Regions from separate parts of the Paeniclostridium hominis genome, predicted to be linked through region 1. Evidence: a T-box and tRNA genes for the amino acid it is inferred to sense, from the RefSeq annotation. Region 1 holds a T-box; the other holds one or more tRNA genes.
What was found. A T-box is a leader RNA that pairs with one kind of tRNA and senses whether it is charged. The one in region 1 lies ahead of thrS (threonine--tRNA ligase), so its partner is inferred to be a tRNA-Thr.

Region 1 (3,441 bases):
GAATTGAATTATGGATTTATAGGTGGTTGCTCAGGCCTTATAAGCAAAGACAAACTTGCATTCTTTGGAGATATAACAAAACATCCCGACTATGAAAATATTAAAAAATTTTTAAAATCAAAGAATAAGGAAATAGTAAATTTAAGTAAAGAAAGATTATTGGATTTAGGTTCCATAATTCCTCTTATGACTAGAAAGGAGTGATGACTTTGAATAATAAAGAGATTTATTTGAGTTTATTACCTAAATATGAATTAGTTGCAAATGAATTTGTAGAATCGAGTATATTTAAAAATAAAATTAAATATAATAAAGATTTTATAGAAATTAAAATAAGTATGGATGATGAAAATGAGAGTAAAAGATTAGATGTAGTTAAAGAGATAACAAGTTTCTTAATGAAAGTAATGAAAGAAAATATATTAAAAGAGTACATACATAAGACATATAGTGAAATATATAAAGAACAAGAATTTAGTATATATGATAAATCCTTAGAAATATTTGATAAAAAAGAGGTGTTGATTAGAGAATCGATATTTAATAAATTAAACAATTATATATCGAATAATAATCGTATAGATATTGATGGATTTGTTAGATTTAGAATGAGAGAATTAATAGACTATGTATCTAATATAGGTGATATTGCATTAGAAGAATATCTTATGAAAAAAGATTATGATGAGTTTATAAATGTTTTGAAATATTTTACACAAGTTCAAGATACAAAAATAGATACACTTAAAGTTTATATAAGAAAAGATAATTCATTTATACTATATGATGAAAATGATAACATAATAGAAAATGAAAATGATGAAGAACTTATGAATATGTTTATAAAAGAAAATTTAAATTATGAAGATTTTTTAATAAGTACATTACTATCTTTGTGTCCGAATCGTATAATTATATATGACTCATTAAAAACAAATTCATCCAGAGAAATAGTTGATATGATAAAAGCAATATTTGAAGAAAAGGTAGAAGAGACAAATAAGTCTTAAATATTAAAAATATATTGAAAAAATTTTATTAAAGTATAAAATATATATTGTTTCTTATTAAATAAATAGTTAAGGAGATATTTAAAATGAACAATATATATATAATTCTTATTATGGGAATTATAGGAGGAATAATTGGATATATAACAAATAAATTAGCTATAAAGCTTATGTTTAGACCAATAAATCCTATAAAAATTCCAATATTAAATTTAGAAATAATAGGGTTAATACCAAAGAGAAAAAAAGAAATAGCAGTAAAAATAGGAGAGATAATTCAAGATGAATTTGTATCATTAGATGATATACTTAAAGGTTTGGTAACTGAGGAAGATAAAGAAAAGGCTGTAGAGTATATAAAAGAAAAAGTTAGAACTATAATTGATGAAAAGGCAGCTTTAATTCCTAGCTATATAAAATCAATTATAAAAGGCTATATAGATGAAATTATAGAGAAAGAAGTAAATGATTCTATAAATGAGTTAGGTGAAGATATAGTTCAAAAGGCTCATCAAAGAGTTAACATACAAGAAATTGTTGAAAATAAAGTGAATGATTTAGATTTAATTGAATTAGAAAATATAATTTTGAGTGTTGCAGACAATGAATTAAAACATATAGAATTATTAGGATTGATACTAGGATTTTTAATAGGTATAGTTCAAGGAATAATAACTATATTTATATAATAATTTTAGTTGCCATAATGAATTGAATTTGTTATAATGTATATAATTATAAATAATATAGCGATGAAAAGGAAGAGTAAAATAGAAACAATTTACAGAGAGGATATATCAGAGGCTGTAAGTATATCTAAATATGACTATTTGAAAACTACCTTGGAGCTGAGTTTAGTAGCTTAATAAGTGAAAGTGCTCGGATGACTACCTTATAGTCAACAAGAGGGTAATGTACATCACATACCAACTTGGGTGGAACCGCGAATTATACTCGTCCCATGATTTTCATGGGCCGAGTTTTTTTATTTTATACAAAAATTTTAAGGAGGTAAAGACATGATAAAAGTTACTTTAAAAGACGGATCTGTAAAGGAGTACGCTAAAGGTACAACTGTTATGGATATAGCGAAGTCTATAAGCGAAGGTTTAGCTAGAAGTATAGTAGCTGCATCTGTTAATGGAGAAGTTGTGGGGTTAAACTTTGAAGTTAATGAAGATTGTGAGTTAAATTTATTTAAATTTGATGATGCAGAAGGTAAGGATGTATTTAGACATACATCAGCTCACATGTTAGCTCAAGCTATAAAGAGATTATACCCAGAAGCTAAATTAGCTATAGGGCCAAGTATAGAAAATGGATTCTATTATGATATAGATTTAGAGTATAGATTAACTCCTGAAGATTTAGAAAAAATAGAAGCTGAAATGAAAAAAATAGCTAAAGAAGATTTAGCGATAGAGAGATTTGAATTAAGTAGAGAAGAAGCAATAAAATTAATGGAAGAGCAAGGGGAAAACTATAAAGTAGAACTTATATCTGAATTACCAGAAGGAGAAGTAATATCTTTCTACAAGCAAGGTGATTTCACAGATTTATGTAGAGGACCACACTTACCAACTACTAAAAAAGTTAAAGCTATTAAATTACAAAATGTAACTGGAGCTTATTGGCGTGGAGATGAAAAGAACAAGATGTTACAAAGAATATATGGAACATCTTTTGAAAAAAATAAAGATTTAGAAACATATTTACATTTATTAGAAGAAGCTAAGAAGAGAGATCATAGAAAATTAGGTAGAGAATTAGAATTATTCTTTATACCAGAAGAAGGACCAGGATTCCCATTATTCCTACCAAAAGGTATGGAACTTAAAAATGAATTATTAAAATTCTGGAGAGAGTTACACAGAAAAGACGGATATGTAGAAATAGAAACTCCAATAATATTAAATCAAAAATTATGGGAGACTTCAGGTCACTGGTATCACTATAAAGAAAATATGTATACTGTAGATATAGATGAGCAACAATTTGCTATAAAACCAATGAACTGTCCAGGTGGTATGTTATACTACAACTTCAAACAACATTCTTATAAGGATTTCCCTATGAGAGTTGCTGAATTAGGTAGAGTTCATAGACATGAATTATCAGGAGCTTTAAATGGACTTAAGAGAGTTAGAGCATTTACTCAAGATGATGCACATATATTCATGTTACCAAATCAAATAAAAGATGAAATAAAAGGTGTTGTTTCATTAATAGATAAAGTGTATTCTGCATTTGGATTTGAGTATCACCTAGAATTATCAACTAGACCAGAAGATTCAATGGGAACTGATGAAGAATGGGAAGCTGCTGAAAACGGATTAAGAGAAGCATTAGAAGAGTTAAATCTACCTTATGTAATAAACGAAGGAGATGGAGCATTCTATGGACCTAAGATAGACTTCCACTTAAAAGATTG
Region 2 (3,441 bases), on a different contig from region 1:
GATGAAAAAATTGACTTAGCTATAAGTAAAACTCGTGAATTCTTTGAAAGCTTAGATATGCCAACTCATTTATCTAAATATGGACTTACAAAAGATGATGTAGATACTGTAGTAGATTCACTAAATCGTCATGGTATGACTAATTTATCAGAAACTGGTGATTTAGGATTAGATATAAGTCGTAAAGTAATTGAAAAAGCATTATAATTAAATGTTAAATAAAAACTACCAATCTGCTAAGATAAATAACATATTGGTAGTTTTTTATATATTTATTAATATCTTTTAGTTGAATCTAATTTTTCGGCCCAAATTTCTTCTAATTTTTTTAAATCCTCTTTAAAAGATTCTTTGCTTTGAGTGTCTTTTTTTTCTATTTCTTCCAAAACTTCAAATGTAAAGGAATTTGCACCAAACTCTTTCCAATCTTTGTTCATTTTAGGGTGCATACCCATATCTGTCTTTACACTAAAGTCAAATCTATTTTTAGTGCTTTTTAAATCTATATCATTCATTAATAGATACTTACCACTAATTGTATTTGTTATTTTATAAATTCCACCAGTAACAGGGCGTTCTTTATATTCCATAACAAATTCTTTTTTTCTTTTTTCTTTATTACTCATTTTTTCATCACCTACTTTATTATCATTAGCTTTTTTATTTTCTAAAGCTTTTTTCTTATTTCTACTTTTAATAACGTTAGAACAATTTCTACAAGAAGGAGTACAATATTTTTCTCTTTCACTTTTAGCTATAAAAGCACTTTTACAATATTCACATCTAGTTAATATATTATTTTCATCAGTCACTGCAAAAGCATATATAGTTTCTATAGTAGTTTTAAGCGAATCAAATTCCCATTCAATAATTGGCTTATCTAATACTCCTATAGTTATTCCTATTTTTTCTGCTTTAAATTTACCCGCCATAATAGTAACAGCTTCTGTTAAGTTAGCGTTTTTGTATATAAGTAGTTGGTTAATATGTGTAGAGATATTTTTCGCAAAATCTAAAATCCAATCTACTTCTTCACAGTAAAATCTTGAAAATACAAGGTCTAATATAAGTGGTCTTTTACCATAAAATTTAGGAGAATCTTCTAACTTATGTACTGTTAAGTGTTTACCCATTTTTCTAATATATAATTCTTCTTCTTCACAAAATGGTAAGAATAAATCAAGGTATTTATCTACGTCCATAATACCTTCTTTTTTTATACAGTTGTTTTCTACAAAAAGTACCTTTTCTTCACCTATTATGTTTCTATTGTAAACACTAGAAGCTATTAAACCTAATAAACCATATTTTTTTGCAAATACTATTAATTTATTTTCAATAGTACTTTTTTCAATAGATTTATCTAATGCAAAATCACCTAATTTTATTAAGTCAAAAACTAATTCATTTGCATTATCAAAAGGATTATACATAGTAAAGTAAGAAGATTCAATTGGGCAAATATATTTTTTTCCTTTTTTATTTTCTTTTATTTCGTAGTCGCTATACCTAATCCAATCGGATTTAAATTGCCCGATCAAGTTAATATTTTTTTTCATTGATCATCACCTTTTTCTATTGTTAATATATTTAATAGATTTAACTATTAACATAATAAATCTTTTTTTTTATATTGTCAAGTATACTTATAACTTTCAAATTAATTTAAAATAAGAAAAATAACATCGAAGAGTGGAGCAGTTGGCAGTTCGTTGGGCTCGTAACTCAAATGTTGCAGGTTCGAGTCCTGCCTTTGCAACCAATATGTAAAAAACTCTCATATCTTTTGATATAAGAGTTTTTTTATATAATAAACATAGCAACTATAGTAGTAACAATTAAGCCAGTTCCAACAGGAATCAAATTTCTCTTTGCTAGTTCTATAGGGTCAACACCACATATAGCTGATGAAGAAATAACAGCCCACGGAACTAAACAACCTCCACCTGTCCATATAGCACCAATTTGACCAAGAGCAGCTAAAGTTCCAACATTAACATCTACAGCATTACCAAATACTGAAGCAGTAGAACCAGCTAAAGCCATTCCTGAAAATCCAGATCCATCTAAACCAGTTATACAACCTACTATAGTCTCAATACCACAAACGATATATTTATTTAATGGGATAGCTTCAGATAAAGCAACACCTATATCAGATAACAAACCTTGTGAAGCTTGAGGAAGTACATCTCCTAAAAGGTTAGTTAAAGGAGCAACTTCACCCATATAGAAAAATGCACCTATTGGAATAATTACTGCAAATATTCTCATTCCAAATAAAAATCCATCAGTTATATTTTCACATATTTTATCTAAACTATTTTTACCGTGGTTTATTATATTTATAATAATTAATAAAAATATAGCTGTTCCTCCAAGCAGTGCAGTTGCATTTGAACCTTTTAACTCAAAAACTAACATAGCAATTATATCTAATAAAAATAAAATTAATACTAAAAATGTAGCTATTTTTGCTTTAATGTTAAATGTTTTTATGTTTATTTCTTTACTTTTACTTATTTCATTTTTAAACAATCCTTTTTTGATATCTTTTTTTAGCATATAAAAAGCTACACCTATGGTAACTATAGACATAACCCAAAATAAAATCATACCATTATTTATTACATCAGATACTTTTAAACCAGCAGCTCCAGAAGTTATACTAGGTGCACCTTGAATTATAAAATCAGTTGAAAGCGCAAATCCATGACCAAATAAATTAAGAGCTATGGCAACACCAATATTAGGAAGGCCAGATCTTACAGCTATAGGCAAAAATATTGAACCAACTAAAGCTACTGCTGGGCTAGGCCAGAAAAACCAAGAAAGTATTGTCATAGATATACCAACTGTAAAAAATGCAGTCGTTTCATTTTTGATTACTTTTAAAAATGGTTTAACCATATACTCTATAGCATAATTATCTTCCAAGGCTTTTGATAATGACACCATCATAGCAATTATCATTATAATAGGACCTAATTCCCCTAAAGATATTATTAAACCATCAAAAATAGCTCCAACTGATTTAGCTAAATTATTAGTGTAAAATAAAGCTAGACAAAATACACCAAGCATACAAGGTACGATTGTGTCTTTTTTCATTATCATAGCAATTAATATTATTAAGATAAAGAAAATGTAAATGTAATGGGCTCCTGTTAATATCATTATGCTTATCCCCCTTTTAAGTGATAGTTAATTATATGACATATAACCTTTATTAGTTACATACAAAAAATTAAGTAAGTTGAAATCATAAGTAGAAAATTATAAACTTATAATAGAAAATTTACTATTGACCTTTACCCAACGTAATCCTTTATTATTAAATTGTCAGGAGGTAGTTAAAATGGAATATACAATAAAGAAATTATCTGAAATAGCAGGAGTTAGTGCACGAACTCTTAGATATTATGATGAGATTAACTTGCT

Region 2: it encodes a tRNA-Thr, which carries the amino acid that the T-box ahead of thrS (threonine--tRNA ligase) is inferred to sense. The anticodon was not compared.

The regions. Positions count from the first base shown of each region.
Region 1 is NZ_JACRWD010000004.1:49,874-53,314, forward strand. It holds gene H8891_RS10815 (DUF6873 family GME fold protein) at 1-204, shown strand, start outside; gene H8891_RS10820 (putative sporulation protein YtxC) at 210-1,010, shown strand; gene H8891_RS10825 (DUF445 domain-containing protein) at 1,097-1,699, shown strand; T-box leader at 1,754-1,975, shown strand; gene thrS (threonine--tRNA ligase) at 2,030-3,441, shown strand, end outside.
Region 2 is NZ_JACRWD010000001.1:971,578-975,018, forward strand. It holds gene H8891_RS04550 (iron-containing alcohol dehydrogenase) at 1-207, shown strand, start outside; gene H8891_RS04560 (GIY-YIG nuclease family protein) at 276-1,559, opposite strand; tRNA gene H8891_RS04565 (tRNA-Thr) at 1,687-1,762, shown strand; gene H8891_RS04570 (hypothetical protein) at 1,804-3,177, opposite strand; gene H8891_RS04575 (MerR family transcriptional regulator) at 3,359-3,441, shown strand, end outside.